DNA from 2 places in the Polaromonas sp. P1_F4 genome. Region 2 is predicted to be linked to the other one. Evidence: predicted binding sites of a transcription regulator. Region 2 holds the regulator's gene; the other holds the start of a gene.
What was found. The regulator LexA, encoded in region 2, represses DNA repair genes until DNA is damaged. The targets are predictions, from matches to a motif close to ACTGTATNNNNATACAGT.

Region 1 (9,952 bases), on a different contig from region 2:
GCGGCAAGTCGACCTTCCTGGGCTCCGAGATCGCCAAGAGCGACCGCCCTGAGCTGACGGCTGCCAAGATCATCGTCTCCGGTGGCCGCGCCATGGGCTCCAGCGAGAAATTCAACGAAGTGCTGACGCCGCTGGCAGACAAGCTGGGCGCAGCTCTCGGCGCATCGCGCGCAGCGGTTGATGCAGGCTACGCCCCCAATGACTGGCAAGTGGGCCAGACCGGCAAGATCGTCGCGCCCCAGCTCTACATCGCCGCCGGTATTTCCGGTGCGATCCAGCATCTGGCCGGCATGAAAGACAGCAAGGTCATCGTGGCGATCAACAAGGATCCGGAAGCGCCTATCTTTAGCGTCGCTGACTACGGTCTCGAGGCCGACCTGTTCACTGCCGTACCCGAGTTGGTCGCAGCCCTGTAATCCGGTTTCAGGCCAGCGCGACATGAAAGCCAAGCAGCAACCCGGCCAATCCGGCATGAGGCGAGGCGCATGCATCGCCTTGATGCTGACGGGCTTGTTCCTCGCTGCGTGCGCGGGGCTTGATCGCAAAGTCGAACAGGTCAGCGTCAAGTCGGACATCAAGGAGCCTGTGACGTCTTTGGCCCTGGTTTTTGTGACCCCCGAGTGGGCCAACCAAAACCCGGATCTGGTCAAAGGCTACAGGCTCTCGGGTGTTCTCGATAACCGCCTGATGAACCAGAGCGTTGGGCACGCCGCAGACTTCATGCAACTCAACGGTGTTCCCGCAAAGTACGCAGGCACGTTCGGCCAGCGTTCCAATATCAGGGGCGTGCTGGGCGAATGGTCCGGCCAGGGTTACAACACGCTGCTGTTTGTTCCGATGGGCTCTACCGTCACCTCCCAGGGCCATGAAGCCCGCAGGGGTTCTACCCGCTACCGAGTGACGCTGTACAGCAAGAAGCTTGTGCCCATGCTGGAGTTTCAGGATGCGTTTTACGCTTCGGCCCCGGACTCGGGTCATGTGGACCTGATGGCGGCGGGCTGGCTCAATGCCCTGATGGACAACGGTTATGTCGTGCGGAAATCCGAAAAACTGGTGGAACCTCCAGTTCGTGATTTCTCGCCCTAGATTCGCGAGAGGCCGTGTGGCAAGCGGCCCCGGCTACGCCTGGCACAGGCCAAACCAGCAGACCACTGTGGCACAGCTTTTAATGGCCTTCGCCGCGCAATAAGTTAATTTTCGGAGACAAAACATGACATACAAGGCCCCCCTCAAGGACATGCTGTTTGACATCAAACACCTGGCCAACATCGAACAGATCGCGCAAATCCCCGGCTTTGAAGAAGCCGGCTTCGACACCGCGCAAGCGGTGCTCGAAGAATGCGCCAAGTTCAACGAGGGCGTGCTGGCTCCGCTCAACCGTGACGGTGACATCAATCCGTCGAGCTTTCAATCCGGCGAAGTCACCACCACGCCTGGCTTCAAGGAGGCCTTCCGCCAATACGTCGAAGGCGGCTGGCAAGGGCTGCAGCACCCGGCTGATTTTGGCGGCCAGGGCCTGCCCAAAACCATAGGCGCGGCGTGCGGTGAAATGCTCAATTCCGCCAACATGAGCTTTGCGCTGTGCCCGCTGCTGAGCGACGGCGCGATTGAAGCGCTGCTCACGGCCGGCTCCGATGAGCTCAAGGCGGTTTACCTCGAAAAACTTGTGAGCGGCCAGTGGACGGGCACCATGAACCTGACCGAGCCGCAAGCCGGTTCGGACCTCGCCATGGTGCGCAGCCGTGCCGAGCCGCAGCCCGACGGCACGTACAAGGTTTTCGGTACCAAGATCTTCATCACCTATGGTGAGCACGACATGGCCGAGAACATCGTGCACCTGGTGCTGGCGCGCGTCACCGGCGCACCCGAGGGTGTCAAGGGCATCAGCCTCTTTGTCGTGCCCAAGTTCATGGTCGGCAAAGACGGCGCCCTGGGCGCGCGCAACGACGTGCATTGCGTGAGCATCGAGCACAAGATGGGCATCAAGGCGTCGCCCACTGCCGTGCTGCAGTACGGCGACCATGGCGGCGCCGTGGGCTACATCGTCGGTGAAGAAAACCGCGGCCTTGAGTACATGTTCATCATGATGAACTCGGCACGCTACGCGGTCGGCATGCAGGGCATCGCGATTGCCGAGCGGGCCTACCAGAAGGCTGTGGAATTTTCCAAAGACCGCGTGCAGAGCCGACCGGTTGACGGCTCCATCAAGGCCAGCGCGCCCATCATTCACCACCCGGACGTCAAACGCATGCTGATGACCATGCGCGCTTACATTGAAGGCTGCCGCGCCATGGCGTCCGTGGCTGCCGCCGCCTACGACGCGACGCATCACCACCCCGATGCGGATGTGCGCAAGCAGAACCAGGCCTTTTACGAATTCATGGTGCCGCTGGTCAAGGGCTACAGCACTGAAATGAGCCTGGAGGTCACCTCGCTGGGTGTGCAGGTGCATGGCGGTATGGGCTTTATTGAAGAAACCGGCGCCGCCCAGTACTACCGCGACGCCAAGATCCTGACCATCTACGAAGGCACGACCGCCATCCAGGCCAACGACCTGATTGGCCGCAAGACTTCGCGCGATGGCGGCCAGACGGCCAAGGCGATTGCAGCGCAGATCGAAAAAACCGAAAGCGAATTGCTCAGGCAGGGCAGCGCCGACGCGCTGGCCGTGGCCAAGCGCCTGAAGGCCGCGCGCCTGGCATTCATCGATGTGGTGGATTTCGTGGCCGGCAACACCAAAGCCAGTCCCAACGCCGTGTTTGCCGGCAGCGTGCCTTACCTCATGCTCGCGGGCAATGTGGTAGCCGGCTGGCAGATGGCGCGTTCGCTGCTGGTGGCGCAAGAGCAAATCGCGCAGGGCGTTGATGTTGCCTTCATGCAGGCCAAGATCACCACCGCGCGTTTTTATGCTGACCACCTGCTGACCAAGGTGCCCGGCGTGCGCGACAGCATTGTCGATGGTGCAGACAGCGTCACGGCGCTGGCGCTGGATGCGTTCTGATCCTGTACACACTGCTATTTATTTGATAGCTGCTTGCGCCCGTCAGTAAAGGGCTGCGGCATGTTTTTTCTTGAATTCAGAATAACAACGGAGCCACCATGTCCAGACTGCCCGGAGCATTGAACAAGCTGCCTTTGCCCATCATCGGTTCGCCGCTCTTCATCATCAGCAATCCCAAGCTGGTCATCGCGCAGTGCAAAGCCGGCGTGGTGGGCGCCATGCCCGCGCTCAACGCACGGCCTGCATCGCAGCTCGATGAGTGGCTGGCCGAGATCACCGAGGCACTGGCGGCCCACAACAAGGCCAACCCCGATAAGCCGGCGGCGCCTTTTGCCATCAACCAGATCGTGCACAAGTCCAACGACCGCCTGGAGCACGACATGGAAATGTGCGTGAAGTACAAGGTGCCCATCTACATCACCAGCCTGGGTGCACGCGAAGACATCAACGCTGCCGCTCACAGCTACGGCGGCGTGGTGCTGCACGACATCATCAACAACAAATTCGCACGCAAGGCGATTGAAAAGGGCGCTGACGGCCTGGTGGCCGTGGCCGCCGGTGCGGGCGGCCACGCAGGCGTGAAGAGCCCGTTCGCGCTGATCCAGGAAATCCGCCAGTGGTTTGACGGTCCTCTGGCGCTGTCGGGTGCCATCTCTACCGGCGGCGCGGTGCTGGCTGCGCAGGCCATGGGCGCCGACTTTGCCTATATCGGCTCGGCCTTCATCGCGACGGACGAAGCGCGCGCGGCCGACGCCTACAAGCAGGCCATCGTCGACGGCAACTCCGACGATATCGTCTACAGCAGCCTTTTTACCGGCGTGCACGGCAACTACCTCGCGCCGTCGATCCGCGCTGCTGGCATGGACCCGGAGAACCTGCCCGAAGGCGACGTCAAGACCATGAACTTCGGCGGCGGCGAAGGCAGCAAGTCCAAGGCCTGGAAAGACATCTGGGGCTGCGGCCAGGGCATTGGCTCTGTCAGCAAAGTCCAAAGCGCCGCGGCCTTTGTGGACCAGCTCAGGCGCGAGTACGAACAGGCACGCCAGCGGGTCTGTATTTAAGCGCCATCGCTACCTTTGAGCAGCGCTGCGCCTGAAATACCCGCCTTGACCACCGCGACCCGACGCTTTCCCGGCATGGATGCCCTCAAAGGGCTGGCCTGCGTCCTCATTGTTTTGCATCACCTGGCTTTTTACGGCCCGATGTCGGATGTGGTGCACCCGTTTGCGCCGGCCCTGATGGACTGGCTTTACGACTATGGCCGCATGGCCGTGCAGGTGTTCCTGGTCGTAAGCGGTTTTCTGGCGGCGGCCTCGCTCGCGCCACAGGGTGTGGCCGTGTTCGGCGCACCTGGCGCCCTGATCTTTCGCCGCTACTGGCGGCTCGCCAAACCCTATCTGGTGGCGCTGGCCGTGAGCATGCTCGTGGCCGCGCTGGTCAGGCCCTGGTTCGCACATCATTCGGTGCCGGAGGCTCCCACGGTGCACCAACTGCTTGCCCATGTCCTGTTGTTGCAGGACCTGCTCGGGCAGGACGCGCTTTCCGCCGGTGTCTGGTACGTGGCCATCGACTTCCAGCTCTATGCCATGGCGGTTCTCATTTTTGCCTTTGCCCGGCGGTTCCAGTTTCAGCCGCACAACGGCGACGCAACGCACACCACTTCGGTTTCCGCCCCACTCGGTGTGAGCCTCATCCTGCTGGTCGCCTTGGCCTCGCTGCTGTTCTTCAACCGCCTGCAGGCCTTTGATATCACCGCCCTCTATTTCTGCGGCTCCTATGCGCTGGGCATGCTGGCTTTCTGGGCCTCAAACCGCCTTGGCGCGCGGCGCAGCTTCTGGTTGGTGACCCTGGCGGTCATGGGTGGGCTGGCCCTGGCGCTGGATTTCAGGGGGCGCGTGGTCGTGGCGCTCGTTACCGCCTTCGGCCTGGCCGGGCTGGCGGTGCTTCAGCCGCAGGCCTGGCCGGTGCAATGCTTGCAGCAGCGCCGGCTGGTGCAGCTGGGCCAGATGTCCTACTCCGTGTTCCTCATCCACTTTCCGGTGTGCCTGCTGGTCAATGCCATCGTGAGCCACTTCTGGCCCACGCAGCTTGCGGCAAATGTGCTGGGCCTGTTGACGGCCTTCCTGCTGTCGCTGCTGGCGGGCTGGGTGCTGTACCAGTCGGTAGAGTCGCGACCGATTCCTTTGCGGTCGCGCTGGCTGAGTCGCTTTTATTTGCGTTAAAAAAGCAGCTCTGCGCCTTTCTGGACGAGCGCAACCAGCTATTGAATTAATAGCATTCAACCGGAGCCGGGCTCACCGCCTGAACATCTCCAGCTTCAATGCCGCAGGCTCACCAAGCCATGAGGCATGTGTGGTGTGGTCGGCCAGGTCGTCGCCGGTGAGCCCGTGCACAAACACATCCAGCCCGTCGCGGTGTTCTTCGAGCCAGGGAATGACACTGTCAAACGCCGCGCGGTCAAATGCCAGCTGGCAACTCCAGCGCGGGTGCGGCCCCACCTCGCGTTCATGCACACGCCCCACGGCAATCCCGAAAAGTGCACCGGCCTTTTCGCACAAGGCGCGTGCCTGCTCAACGGTGCCGGGCCCGAAATATACGTGGGCGTGATAGCGGGCATAAAGGTTTTCAGGTCGCTGGATCATGGTGGAACGGAAGGGGAGGAGAGGGGAGGGAAAATGGAAAAGGGGCGTACCAATCACGCATTCGATGAGTCCTCAGGCATCCTCCAGAAACGTCAGGGCCGGTAGCGGTACATCGGGGTTTTCTTCGCGAGCTTTTGCATGCGTCTGCTTCATGCGTTGCTGGCAATGCGCCAGGTCTTTCACCTGAAACAGAAAAAACACCTCTGCTGCGTCTTCCGCGTTTTGCCAGAGATGCTTCAGATACATGCCTTGCTTCGCATGTTCATCCGCATCTTTTTCCAGCTGCTGTTTGACGGCGGCCAGCGGCGCGCCGGTGAGTTTTGCCAGTACGTGTGCCATGGGATGTCTCCTGCTTTAAACCCATTATTGCGGGCACTGCTGCAGACATTTGCCAAAGGGTTTTTGTTTGAATATACTGTATTTATATACAGTATTTTCTGCGGCCCTGCCGGGTACCACTACCTTCCACCGAATCTTGTTGCCCTATGTCCGACGCCGTCATTCCTCTCCATGCCATCAAGGGCCGGGGCACTGCTACACGCATGCCGCACCGGTTTGAGAAAGACGTGCGCAACGCATGGGACGACGGCTGGGGTACGCTGGAAGAAGGTGTCTCCAGCGAGGCGCCCCGGATCGAAACCACGGTCACGATGGAAGAAGCGCGCAGCGCCATTGTCGGCAACGATTCGCCCGATATCTTTTTTGACTACAGCATCAATCCCTACCGGGGCTGTGAGCATGGCTGTGTGTACTGTTATGCGCGGCCCACACACAGCTACCTCAATCTTTCGCCTGGGCTTGATTTTGAAACGAAGATCATCGCCAAGCGCAACATTGCCGAGGTGTTGCGCGCCGACCTGCGCAAACGCAGCTATGTTCCCAAGCTGCTCAATATCGGCTCGGCCACCGACTGCTACCAGCCCGCCGAGCGCGAGCTGCGACTGACGCGCAGCATCATTGAGGTGATGCAGGAAGTGCGGCACCCGTTCTCTTTGATCACCAAATCCAGCGGCGTGGAGCGCGACCTCGACCTGCTGGCGCCGCTGGCCGCTGACAAGCTGGCCGCCGCCTACGTGACCATCACCACGCTCGACGGCGAACTCGCGCGCAAGCTGGAGCCGCGCGCGGCCGCACCGCACCGGCGCCTGCGCACCATCCGCACGCTGGCAGAGCACGGCGTTCCAGTCGGCGTCAGCGTGGCGCCGCAAATCCCGTTTGTGAACGAGGACATGGAGCATGTGCTGGAGGCGGCCTGGGAGGCCGGTGCACGCAGCGCGTTCTATACCGTGATCCGCTTGCCCTGGGAAGTGGCGCCCATTTTCAAGGAGTGGCTGGAGCTGCACTACCCGCAGCGCGCCGCGCGCATCATGGCGCGCATCCACGAAATGCGTGGCGGCAAGGATTACGACAGCGACTTCGCCACGCGCATGAAAGGCCACGGCCTGTGGGCCGAACTCATCAGGCAGCGTTTTGAGAAAGCCTGCAACCGGATTGGCTTTAACCGCCAGCGCATTGAGCTGGACATGAGCCAGTTCCGGCCGCCAGCGGCTGCGGGTGCCGAAGGGCAGGGCAGGCTGTTCTGAGGGGGCACGTGTCAGTTCGACGCGAGGGCTATAGTCCAAAAAGCGTGTGCATCACGCCTCATGCCGTTTGAAAATAAAAGGAGTTCACCTTGGCGCTTGACTGGAAATATTCATCGGAAGGCATGGCCGATGCGGACTGGGAAGAGCTCTCCAATCTCTACCGCGTTGCCCCCTTGGGCGACAAGAAGCCTGTGGACCTGCAGGTCGTCTTCTCCAACAGCATGTTCAAGTGTTTTGTGTATGACGCCGGCAAGCTGATCGCTGCGGGCCGTGCGGTAGCAGACGGCAGGGACTGCTCTTACATCTGCGACATCGCAGTGGCGCCGGACCGGCAGGGATCAGGCATGGGCAAAGACATGGTTGCAGCGCTGGTGCGGCTTTCCAGCGGTCACAAAAAAATCATCCTCTACGCGGTCGCCGGCAAGGAGCCGTTTTACCGCAAGCTGGGCTTTCGGCGCATGCTGACCGCGATGGCGATTTTTGCGAATACCGAGCAGGCGATTCAGAGTGGTTTGATCGGCGACACCTGATTCTGGTGACCGGCGCTTCGCTAGCGCAGGTAGCTGCGGTTGAGGCGCACTTCGAGCTTCTTCTGCAGCGTTTCAAACGAGGCACTCATCGCCCAGTAAATGCCCGCCGCCGCCAGGTACAGCGGAAAGGGCTGAAAGGTCGTGGCAATCACTTCCTTGGTCGCCAGCATCAGCTCGCCCACGGCAATCACCGAGACGAGCGAGGTGTCCTTGATCAGGCTGATCAGGCTGTTCGACAGGCTGGGCACTGCCAGGCGCAGGGCCTGCGGGCCGATGACGTAGCGCAGGGTTTGCGCCTGCGTCAGGCCCAGGCTGCGGGCCGCATTCCATTGGCCGTGTTCCACGCCGTTGATCGCGCCGCGGATGGTTTCCGACAGGTAGGCGCCCACGTTCAGGCTCAGGCCCAGGATGCCTGCGCTGATCGGGTCAAACTGGATGCCGATGCTGGGCAGGCCGAAGTAAATGACGAAGAGCTGCACCAGCAGCGGCGTGCCGCGCATGCAGCTGACATACAGCGTTGCAAACTGCGAAAGTACCTGCACCTTGGCCAGCCGCGTGACTGCCACGAGGGTGCCGATGATGGCGCCGAAGAAAACAGACGCCACCGCCAGCAACAGCGTCCACGCCGCGCCTTTGAGCATCAGCGGCAGGGCATCGCGCAGCAACTGGGTCAAGCCGGTCAGGTCCATAAGGGTCTCCACAAATAAAAACCCCGGCGTAGCGCCGGGGTTGTTTTAGGCGCCTGCCGAAAGGCGGCGCGCGGCTGATCGAATGTTACTTCGGTTATTTCACGGCGACAGGCGGCTTGCTCACGTCACGGTCAAACCATTTGTTCGATATCTTCGCGAAGCTGCCGTCGGCTTGCAGGTCTGCCAGCGCCTTGTCGATGGCGGCCTTGAACTTCGGGTTGTTTTTCACAAAAGGAATGCCGGACTTTTCAAGCTCGCCCACGGGCGCACCGGGCTTGAGCGGCAGCTTGGTCTGCTTGACGATGTAGGGGATGAGCAGGCTGTCGTTGAGCGCGGCGTCGATGCGGCCCAGTGCCAGATCCTGCAAATACTCTTGCGCGCCGGGGTAGGTCTTGACGTCGATGCCGCCGACTTTTTTGGCGATGTCGGCGTAGTTGGTGCCCTGGCCCAGGCCGAGCTTCTTGCCCTTGAGGTCGGCCAGCGTCTTGAACTCGCGCTTTTCGTCCTTGCGGATGATCAGCTGCGGGGCGGAGATGGTGTAGGGCTCGGAGAAATCAAAGGTCTCCTTGCGCTTGTCAGTGATGCCCACCTGGTTGATCACCACGTCGTACTTGCCGGCCTGCAGGCCCGCGAGGATGGCGCTCCACTCGCTGGTGGAGAACTCGGCTTTGACGCCCATCTTCTGCGCCAGCGCATTGGCCAGTTCCACTTCAAAGCCGGCGAGCTGGCCGCCCTCCTTGTAGTTGAAGGGCGGGTAGGTGCCTTCGAGCGCAACTTTGAGCGTGCCGCGCTGCTTGACGGTGTCGAGCAAATCCGCTGCGCTGGCGCTAAGCGCGAATGTCAAAAGGAGTGTGGAGGCGATGCTGGAGGCGACAGCCTTGCGAATATTCATATTCAACCCTTGCATAAGAGAATTGTTATTGAGATGAAAAGTGAATATTAAATCTGCCATCACATTGGTGCATGCAGGGCGCCAAAAGCCCTACGGCGCATCCGGATGATCGCAGGCCGGCAGCCGCCGTGCAGATTCAGGGCTTGACGCAATGCGCGTAGATGTCGAGCGCGGCTTTGTAGACGCTGGTCTGCACATTCATCAGACCGAGCACCGAGTGAAAGTAGTTGTCATGGCTCACCGGCGCGTCCAGCTGCTGCTTCAGGCACGCGGTGGTCAGCTTGTTGCGCTGCTCGAACTCGGGCGAGAGCCAGGTGATCCACGGCACGCGCTTTTGCACTTCAGGCGCAATACCGTAGGGCATGCCGTGCAGGTAGAGGTTGTTTTCGCCCAGAGACTCGCCGTGGTCGGCCAGGTACAGCAGGGCCGGCGCGCTGCGCGCTTCCTGTGCCTTGAGCCACTGGATGGATGACGCCAGCAATTTGTCGGTGTAGACGATGCTGTTGTCATAGGCATTGAGCAGGCCTTCATGGCTGCAGCTTTGCAGCGCGTTGTCGGTGCACTCGGGCAGGAATTTTTTGACGGCTTGCGGCGAGCGCTTGTAGTACGCCGGGC
Region 2 (9,952 bases):
CAAGGCGCTTCCGGTGAGGCACTGATCCGCATCCGCACAAGCTCAGGCGTCGATGAGCCGGTGGTGACACTCTATGTGCGTGAAGGATGCCTGCAGAAAAACACGCGCAAGTATGTGCTGCTGGCGGAAGTGGCCGGAGAAAACACCAACCCGATTCCCGTTGTCGGCGGAGAAGTCGTGGCGACTGCGCCTCTGGTGACGCAGATGCCTGGTGTTGCTGGCGCTGGCGGCAACGCCACAAAGGCACAGGCAGGCTCCGCGCCCTCCAGCCCGGGAAAATCCCCAAGAGCGAGGTCCGGAAAAGTCCCGCCTGCCGGAGGCAGTGAATTGCGATCGACTGCTTCAGTTGGGTCGCTGCAGGCAACGCCTGCTGTCCGCGGGTCTGGGAAGTCCGCATCCGGGCCGGCGGGCAAGCCCCGTTCTCGCCTGAAACTTGACCCCATTGACCTGGCGGCCGAGCGCGACCCTGTGCTTAGGTCTTCGCCGGAGCTGCTGACGGAACCCTCAACGGACGCCCAGCAGCGCGCTGCCGCCGCCGCACTGTGGCAGGCGCTGAATGCACAGCCGCAAGACATGGTGCGCGAGAGCCAGCGCCTGAAATCCCTGGAAGCCGATGTTGCCGGCATGCTCGCGCGAAGCCAGAAAACCGAAAAAGCCGTGATGGAAATGCGCGGCCAGCTTGAGCAGGCGCGCGGTGAACGCTATGACAACTGGCTCGTATACGCCCTTTACGCCTTGCTGGCCGCCTCCCTTCTTGCGATCCTGGCGCTATGGATACGTAGCCGACAGCAAAACCGTGTCAGCCGGGGATCATGGTGGGGCAAGGGGTTTGCTGAAGACGGCGCGCCTTATGTGACTGAAGGTACGGGTAACACCGGGAAGGCCTTCTTGCGCAGGGCCTCAGAAGCTGAATCGGTGAGCGCCGGGCCTTTGCCCGATTCGCTGGTTGATTTCGATCCCAGCGAACCATTTTTCGAGGCGCCGAAAAATACGCCGGCTTCAGGCGCCGTGGCGCGCCCAAGGGTTGCCGAATCCAGATTTCCCTCGGAATTTCTGCCTAGCCTGAGCGGTATCAGCAGCATGCCGCGGATTGTGAATGCCGAAGAGCTGTTTGATGTGCAGCAACAGGCCGATTTCTTCCTGTCGCTCGGCCGGCCCGACAAGGCGGTAGATGTTCTGCGCCACCACATCATGGACAACGTGGAAACAAGCGCGCTCGTCTATCTCGACCTGTTTGACCTCTATCACAGCTTGGGACGCCGGGAGGATTACGACGCGTTGCGCACAGACTTCAACAAGATGTTCAATGCCAAGGTGCCGGCATTCGACGAATACGCGGCGAATACGCACGATCTTGAGTATTACACGGAGGCTCTCTCGCGGATTGAGGCCCTCTGGCCAACGCCCAAGGTACTCGACGTACTTGAAGAGTCCATATTCCGCAAACCGGATTCGCGGGGAGAGGTCTTCAGCCTGGCCGCCTACCGCGAGCTGTTGCTCCTCCACTCGATCGCAAAAAGGATTGTTAGCCGGCCGTCCGGCGACGCCGAAGCACCGGTCAAACCATCGGACGCACCGTCGATTCCGACCATGCCGGATACGCTCCCAAGCGTTGCAGGCTTTGGACCCACCAGCATCCAGCCACTGTCAGCCCGGTTCCAGATCGTGGCGCCCTTGCCATCTCCTGCCGTGGCAAGCGCAACCGACCCGACACAGCCTCCCGCGTCCCCCCGGCTTGGCCTTGATATTGATTTGAGTGCAGGTGAGGGGGCGGACCTGGCCCCGTTTCCATCGATCGACGCTGGTGCGCGGCCGCCGCAAGCCGCTGCCAACAATCTCATCGAGTTTGACCTCGACTTTCCGGATTCTTCGGGGCCGACGCAGAAAACTTGAGCGAAAGTTTCAGCCTGGCTCGCCGGGAGTTTCCGATTTGCGCGCACTTGATCAGGCTGGGCGTGTCACATCAGCGCCGTACTTGCAAGGCCCCCGGGTTGACGATATTGGTGGGCGTGCCCTTGATGAAGTTGACGACATTGTCAAACGCCGCGCCAAAGTACAGCTCATAGCTGTCCTGTTCAACATAGCCAATATGCGGCGTGCAAATGCAGTTTTCCAGTCGGAGCAGCGCATGGCCTTGCAGGATGGGCTCCGACTCAAAAACATCGATGGCCGCCAGGCCGGGCCGCCCGCGATTGAGGGAGGCGATCAATGCTTCCGGTTCGATCAGCTCCGCCCTTGACGTATTCACCAGCAGGGACGTGGTTTTCATGCGCGACAGGTCTTCCAGCGTGACGATACCGCGTGTCTCCGTGTTGAGCCGCAGGTGAAGGCTCAGTACATCGCTTTGCTCAAAGAATTCGGCTTTGCTGGCCGCGACTTCAAAGCCATCGGCCTGTGCCCGCTCCAGTGATGCGTCACGGCCCCAAATGATGACACGCATACCGAAGGCCCTGCCGTAGCCAGCCACAATTTGCCCGATCTTCCCGTAGCTCCATACCCCCAATGTCTTGCCCTTGAGGACGGAGCCGATGCCGAAATTGGGTGGCATCGAAGCTGACTTGAGCCCTGCCTGTTGCCAGGCGCCATGCTTCAAGTGGGCTACATAGTGTGGAATGCGGCGCATGGCGGTCATCACCAGCGCCCAGGTCAGCTCCGCGGGTGCCGTAGGAGACCCAATGCCCTCGGCAACCGCGATGCCGCGTTCTGTGCAAGCCGCGACATCTACATGGCTTCCGACACGGCCTGTCTGGGCAATCAGCTTGAGTTTGGGCAGTTTTTCAATAACTTGCCGGTTGAGCTGGGTTCTCTCCCGGATCAGGACGATGACATCGGCATCCTTGAGGCGGACGGACAGCTGGCCGATGCCTTTAACGGTGTTGGTATAGACCTTGGCGGGGTAGGCTTCCAGCTTGGCCGCGCAGTTCAGTTTCCGCACCGCGTCCTGGTAATCGTCGAGGATCACAATATTCATGCCGATATTGTGCCTGCAAGATTTTTCTTCCTTGCCGCCGGGGTCACTTCCGACTGGGGATTTTGTATCTCAAGGAAACGCACCAGACGGCGCCGCAAAGCGCATAGGCCCGGGCTGAACTTCTGGTGGGAAGCTTGCTGTACCAGTTATCTCAAAGAGGTTTCTCGCTGGCTCATGCGCTCAAGTTCCGCGCAGACGTCGGCCATGCGGCCGGATATCACCATGCGGCCAGCGCACGCTGGGCCGACATTGGAGTCAAACTCACGGACAACTCGCAGCCGGCTGGGCCGGGACGCCTTGACAGAGGGTTGGACGGCAAGAGCACCAGTGGCGCGGGCAGATGGGCCGCGCATTGCCGCGAAATCGCCGGAAGCAAAGGGTAGCGCAAGCTGGTGAGATCTGGGCTGCGCGCCGGCTGGCGCGGAAAAACGGCTTGCCCCAGCCATACCCTGCGCCGGCAATAACAATGACACCAATGCCTGCACGGGGGCCAGCAGGACTGACGACATTGGTGAATGTGAAAAACTGACGATTCCCATGATGAACTCCTGTATGAGAGAGGTTTACACAGGCAGGATTGCAAACTGGCAAATTGCCAGGAAGGCCCCGGCACCAGGGTGTTGGCCATCACAACGGCCAAACGCCCGCCACCTGGTGCGTGGCCAGGTGAGCTGCCTACATCAGCATCGTGTTGCGAATGAGGCCGACGGCCAGACCTTCCAGTTCGAAAGGCTCGCCGGGCTCGACCACAATGGTTTTAAAGTCCGGGTTTTCGGGCAGAAGTTCGATCAGGTGCTTGTTGCGGCGAAAGCGCTTGACGGTCACTTCATCACCCAGCCGGGCCACGACAATTTGACCATTCTTGGCTTCCTTGGATTGCTTGACGGCCAGCAGGTCGCCATCCATGATGCCTGCGTCCCGCATGCTCATGCCGCGGACCTTGAGCAGGTAGTCGGGCTGGCGCTGAAACAGGCTGCTTTCAAAATAATAGGTTTGCTCGACATGTTCCTGCGCGAGAATTGGGCTGCCAGCAGCAACCCGCCCCACCAGAGGTAGGGCGAGTTGGGCCAGGCTTTGCAACGGCAGGGAAAACTGTTTGATTCTGGATTCGTTCAGGCTGCGAAGGGCGTCATTGCGCAAACGTATGCCGCGTGAGGTCCCGCTGACCAGTTCGATGACGCCTTTGCGGGCCAGTGCCTGCAAGTGCTCCTCGGCGGCATTGGCAGAGCGAAAGCCAAGCTCGGCGGCGATTTCAGCACGGGTAGGCGGGGCGCCTGTGCGCGCGATGGCGCTCTGGATCAATTCCAGAATTTGCTGCTGGCGCGCAGTGAGCTTGGGAGCCTCAGAGGGAAAATGCGAAAAGTTATCGAGTGTGCTCATCACTGTTGCTCCTTGAATCACAACTTCAGCCCGTTTGCGTATTGCCTGTTGGCCTTAGGTACGCAACGTTACTGTAGCTGTTTTAATATCCAGTAACTGTATTTTCATCCAGTTTTTAAAAGATTGCAAGTTTACGTCTTATGCATCCTCAAAATATTGTGATTCTGGGCACTGGCGGCACGATTGCCGGGCAGGCTGCGAGTGCGTCGGACAACATTGGCTATACCGCTGCCCAGGTGGGCGTTGAGCAGCTGGTCGCGGCGGTCCCGCCCTTGGCAAGGTTCGGCCCCCTGATGACCGAACAGGTCGCGCAGGTCGATAGCAAGGACATGAGCTTCGAGGTATGGATGCAGCTGGCCAGTCGGGTCAACTACTTTCTGGCCCAGCCGGACATGCAGGGCATTGTCATCACGCACGGAACGGACACGCTGGAAGAGACGGCATATTTCCTTCATGCGGTGTGCCGCCCCGATAAACCCGTGGTGCTGACCTGCGCCATGCGGCCCGCGACGGCGCTGGTGCCTGACGGCCCCCAGAACATGCTGGATGCCATGGCGGTGGCGCGTCATGCAGGGGCGAGGGGTGTTGTTGCGGTGTGCGCCGGAACCATCCACAGCGCGCTGGACGTGCAGAAAGTGCATACCTACAAGGTTGACGCCTTTGACTCCGGTGATGCGGGGCCGATTGGCTATGTGGAGGAAGGATTCCTCAGGTTAATGAGAAATTGGCCTGAAACCCATGTAGAACGGGCGCAAGCAGCTATTAAAATAATAGCGAACTCCGTGGTTCCGGTCCAGTGGCCGCGCGTTGAGATTGTCATGAACCATGCCGGCGCCAGTGGTGCGGTCGTGGACGCGTTGCTGGCGCAGGGTGTTCAGGGGCTTGTAGTTGCCGCCACGGGTAATGGCACCTTGCACCATGCGCTGGAGGCGGCCTTGCTTCGCGCGCGGTCTGCGGGGGTGCGGGTCGTCCGGTCGACAAGGTGCCTCAATGGTCGTGTCTTGCCCACACCGGGGGATCTGTTTTCTGATTCGCAGGGGCTGAGCCCCGTGAAGGCGAGGATAGCGATGATGCTCGAGTTGCTGGCGGAAAGCTGAACCCTGCCTTGCGATTCCAGTCTGCCGGGAACCAGAATGAAAAAAGCCGTCAGATTGACGGCTTTGGGGTGCAGATGGACTCGCTGGAGGCTCGATTCAGCCCGCCAGCGCTTTGAACGCGCGGGCGGTGATCTCGTCAACACCGCCCATGCCGCTGATGGCACGATATTTTGGGGCCAGTTCAGGCTCTGACTTTGCCCAGCTGGAGTAGTACTCAACCAGCGGACGGGTCTGGGCGCTGTAAACCTCCAGGCGCTTGCGGACGGTTTCTTCCTTGTCGTCATCGCGCTGGATCAGCGGCTCGCCGGTCACATCGTCTTTGCCTTCGACCTTGGGCGGATTGAACTTGACGTGATAGGTGCGGCCTGAGGCGGGGTGCGAACGGCGTCCGCTCATGCGCTCGATGATGGCGTCGAAGGGTACGTCGATTTCAAGAACGTAATCCAGCTTGACGCCGGCAGACTTCATGGCGTCGGCCTGCGGAATGGTGCGCGGAAAGCCGTCAAACAGAAAGCCCTTGGCGCAGTCGGGCTGGGCAATGCGCTCTTTGACTAAATTGATGATCAGGTCGTCGCTGACCAGTGCACCCGAGTCCATGATTTTTTTGGCTTCAATGCCCAGCTGCGTGCCGGCTTTGACGGCCGCACGAAGCATGTCGCCGGTGGAAATTTGGGGGATACCGTACTTCTGGCAAATGAAGGTCGCTTGCGTCCCTTTGCCCGCGCCAGGCGCGCCCAACAAAATCAGTCTCATGGATGTCCTCGGATTTTATGAATTCTTGAAGTCAGCCCGAACCGCCGGCCGGTTTCCGCAGGGGCTGCTTGACAGGTATGGAGGGCTGCCGGCACGTCCTGCAGGCCTCACACTTGTGTTTTTCCCAAGGATAGCATGCACCCCTGACAGCAACTTACGAGCCGGCGTCGTGCCGGGGAGGGCAGGTCAGGAAAACAACTTGCGGGCGAGGTCCAGGTCTTCCGGGGTGTCAACGCCCGGCCCGGGCGCGTCGCCGGTGATGTGCACGGCGATGCGATGGCCGTGCCACAGTGCCCGGAGTTGCTCAAGGCACTCCAGTTGCTCGAGTGGCGACTGGGGAAGGCGCGGGAACTCCCGCAGAAATCCCACCCGGTAGCCGTAAATGCCGACGTGCCGGAGTGGCCGGGGCAGGCTGCTGCCGGCCTCCCACCACGCCTTGCCGGTAAAGTCGCGCGCGGCCGGAATGGGTGAGCGGCTGAAGTAAAGGGCCGTATGGCGCGCGTCAAGCACCACCTTGACCACGTTGGGGTTGTTCAGGTCGGCCAGCTGCTGGATGGCATGCGCCGCCGTGCTCATGGCGCAGTCCGGTCGCTCGATGAGCAGGCGCGCGACCGCGTCGATCAAGGCCGGGTCAATCAGCGGCTCGTCACCTTGCACATTCACCACAATGTCGTCGTCCGCGAGTCCCAGCACGCTGCAGGCTTCCGCGAGCCGGTCGCTGCCGCTGGGGTGGTCTTCTCGTGTCAGCACGGCGGCGATGCCGAAAGACGCGCATTTTTCGATGATTTCGTTGCTGTCCGTTGCGACGACGGTGCGCAAGGCGGTGCTTTTCATAGCGCGCTGCGCCACACGCACGACCATGGGTGCACCGCCGATGTCGGCCAGCGGCTTGTTGGGCAGGCGTGTAGAGGCCAGTCTGGCCGGAATGAGGACGGTGAAGCTCATGCTTTCGGGGTCTGGCTTGTTTTTTTCAAGGACTCGTTCACAGGCCGAGCTCTTCGTCGGTCAAGGTCCGCGCTTCGCTTTCCAGCAGCACGGGAAGCCCGTCGCGCACCGGGTAGGCGAGGCGGGCGCTGCGGGAAACAAGTTCCTGTTTTTCCCGGTCGTAGTCGAGCGGGCCTTTGGTCACAGGGCAGACCAGCAGTTCAAGCAGTTTGGTGTCCATGGCCTGATGGTAAGGGAGAAATCAGCGGGGCCAGCCGGGCATCGAGTGCGGCAAAGAACGCTGGTTCGGGCGTAAACACCAAAGGCACGGCCAGAACCTCCTTTTGTGACGTGCCCTGCAGGGCAAAAAGCTTGACAGCGTCTTTTTCAGTGCACAGCACCACGCGCCCTTTGAGTGCCTCCGCTTCCAGGTCTTGATCGGTGAAGTCATGGTGGTCGGGGAGGGCCGTTGTGGCCTGCAGCGTCAGGCCGGTTTCCCTCAGCATTCCGAAAAATGCTTCAGGGTTGGCTATGCCCGCAAGTGCCGCCAGGGGCTGGCCCCGCAGGCTCGCCAGCGAGACCGGTTCGTCCCGGGCGGAATAAGCTTCGTTGCCCAGTTTGCGGTTGGAAACAAACCCTCCAAATGCCGGTTTTTGCCCGGTGTGCAGTACAAAATTCAAGCCAACCCGTTCGCGTGCGGGCCAGGGCTCACGCAATGGGCCTGCCGGTAGCAGCCAACCGTTCCCCACACCTCGGTCGTCGAACACAGCAATCTCGATATCGCGCTGCAGGGCGTAGTGTTGCAGCCCGTCGTCACACACGACTACAGCCGTACCCGGATACGCGGCAAGCAATGCGCGCACGGCGTCTGCACGCTTGCCGGCAACAAAAACAGGCGCACCCGTTGCGCGCTTGATAAGGGCCGGCTCGTCGCCCGTGAGATGAGGGGGTGTACCGGGGATCACCTCCAGGCAGTCAGTGCCGTGCCTTCCATAACCTCGGGACACCACCCCTACCCGTATCTGTTGCGCCTGCAGATGTTTCACCAGGGCAATCACCAGCGGTGTTTTTCCGGCGCCGCCGGCGATGACGTTTCCGACCACGACCACCGGAACGCCAAAATGTTCGGACCGGAGAATGTGACGGCGATACAGCACCCACCGCAGCCGCACGACCAAGCCATAGGCCTGGGCAAGCGGCCAGAGCAGGCATGCCAGCCAACCCCGTCTGTGCCAGGCATTCTGCAAAATCTGTTTCACGTGATGACTGCCATTTCGCCGCGAAGGCTGCATGGAATGGGCAACCGGCCCCGGCCTATCTGGCCCCGGCCGTTGCGGCGCTTTGCGTTGCAAATGTGATTTGCGTCAGCCCCTGGCGGCGTGCGGCCTCCATGACGGTGATGACGGCTTGATGCGTGGCGTTGGCATCGGCGCTGATGATGATGACGCTCTCCTTGCCGGCCTTCGCTGCTTCGGCCAGTGCGGCTCCCAGCACTTCGATGCCACGGCCTTCCACCAGAGTCTTGTTGACCATGTAGCGGCCGTCGCTGCTCACGGCGACGATGACTTCCTTGGGGTAGTCTCGCTGCTGTTCGGCGTTGGCGATCGGCAGTTTGACCTGTAGTTCGGTGAACTTGCTATAGGTCGTGGACAGCATCAGGAAGATCAGCACCACGAGCAGCACATCGATGAAGGGGATCAGGTTGATCTCCGGCTCGTCATGAGGATGGGGGCGGAAGTTCATTTTCTGAGGGTATTGAGGTGGCGTACAAAACGCTCGGCCGCCAGCTCCATCGTCAGTAGATATCCGTCCACGCGCGCCCGGAAATAGCGCCAGAAAATCAGCGAGGGAATGGCCACCATCAGGCCGAAAGCCGTGTTGTAGAGCGCAATCGAAATGCCTTGCGCCAACTGGGCGGGGTTGCCGCCAGCGGCATTGCTCACACCTCCACCACCTGCCTGGGAGCCGAAAATCTCGATCATGCCGATGACCGTACCCAGCAGGCCGAGCAGGGGCGCAGCAGAGGCGATGGTTGCCAGGGCTGCCAGGTATCGCTCCAGCTTATGGGCCGCCTTGCGTCCCGCGCCTTCCAGCGTGGAGCGCAGGTCATCTTCGCTGATCCGGGGATTGATGTTCAGCGCGCGAAAACCGCTGGCAAGCACTTCGCCGAGCAGCGAATTCTGTTCAAGCTGCGCCACGACATCGGGGGAGGGGACGGAGGCGCGGGAGACGGTGATGGCTTCGTCAAGCAGCTTGGCGGGGGCGACTTTTCGGGTTTTTAGGCTGGTAAAACGCTCAATAACCAGAGCAAGGGCCAAGACAGAGCAGGCAACCAGGGGCCAAATCGGCCAACCTGCGGCTTGTATGATCGAAAACAATGCACATCTCCAGGCAGTAAGTTGTGGTGGATTATGGCTTACAGAAACTGCCATCTCGTTGCAGCTGAGCCTGACCTGTTAAATGTTCGCAACTTCACCGCGTGTCGGACGTAGCCCACAGAAGCTGTGGATAACTTTGTTAGCAAGTAGTGGCGCAGAGGCCTGCAAGCCGCGCCAAATCGTGCATGTGACAGAACGATGAAATTTTGAGCAGAATTAAGTTATTCAAAATCAATGAGTTACACGAACTTATCTCGATATCCGCGTGAAACCAGGGGTTTGAGCCTTGAGGGGCGGCGCTCTGTGGAGTATTACACCCGGATTGCCAAGGGGTTTAGGCGTGTTTGATGCATCAGTCCCTTCGGAGAACCCTCAAGCGGCAGCACGCGAGGCGGGTATTCGTGTATGGCCTGTTGGGTCTTTGCTGAGGGCAATTTCGGACAGCCTGG

Region 1: AC1DYQ_RS10970 (PA0069 family radical SAM protein) is a predicted target of LexA. The motif match lies at 6,058-6,075, and genes of this name have one in related genera.

What each region holds. Positions count from the first base shown of each region.
Region 1 is NZ_JBFUBP010000004.1:240,645-250,596, forward strand. It holds gene AC1DYQ_RS10935 (electron transfer flavoprotein subunit alpha/FixB family protein) at 1-416, shown strand, start outside; gene AC1DYQ_RS10940 (hypothetical protein) at 439-1,086, shown strand; gene AC1DYQ_RS10945 (acyl-CoA dehydrogenase) at 1,211-3,001, shown strand; gene AC1DYQ_RS10950 (NAD(P)H-dependent flavin oxidoreductase) at 3,100-4,062, shown strand; gene AC1DYQ_RS10955 (acyltransferase family protein) at 4,108-5,223, shown strand; gene AC1DYQ_RS10960 (DOPA 4,5-dioxygenase family protein) at 5,296-5,643, opposite strand; gene AC1DYQ_RS10965 (hypothetical protein) at 5,716-5,982, opposite strand; gene AC1DYQ_RS10970 (PA0069 family radical SAM protein) at 6,129-7,226, shown strand; gene AC1DYQ_RS10975 (GNAT family N-acetyltransferase) at 7,316-7,756, shown strand; gene AC1DYQ_RS10980 (amino acid ABC transporter permease) at 7,777-8,445, opposite strand; gene AC1DYQ_RS10985 (transporter substrate-binding domain-containing protein) at 8,540-9,337, opposite strand; gene AC1DYQ_RS10990 (phosphoethanolamine transferase) at 9,474-9,952, opposite strand, start outside.
Region 2 is NZ_JBFUBP010000001.1:978,697-988,648, forward strand. It holds gene AC1DYQ_RS04630 (type IV pilus assembly protein FimV) at 1-1,893, shown strand, start outside; gene AC1DYQ_RS04635 (D-2-hydroxyacid dehydrogenase family protein) at 1,964-2,971, opposite strand; gene lexA (transcriptional repressor LexA) at 3,647-4,351, opposite strand; gene AC1DYQ_RS04645 (asparaginase) at 4,492-5,448, shown strand; gene adk (adenylate kinase) at 5,545-6,201, opposite strand; gene kdsB (3-deoxy-manno-octulosonate cytidylyltransferase) at 6,388-7,146, opposite strand; gene AC1DYQ_RS04660 (Trm112 family protein) at 7,184-7,366, opposite strand; gene lpxK (tetraacyldisaccharide 4'-kinase) at 7,347-8,417, opposite strand; gene AC1DYQ_RS04670 (ExbD/TolR family protein) at 8,440-8,868, opposite strand; gene AC1DYQ_RS04675 (MotA/TolQ/ExbB proton channel family protein) at 8,865-9,503, opposite strand; gene xseA (exodeoxyribonuclease VII large subunit) at 9,844-9,952, shown strand, end outside.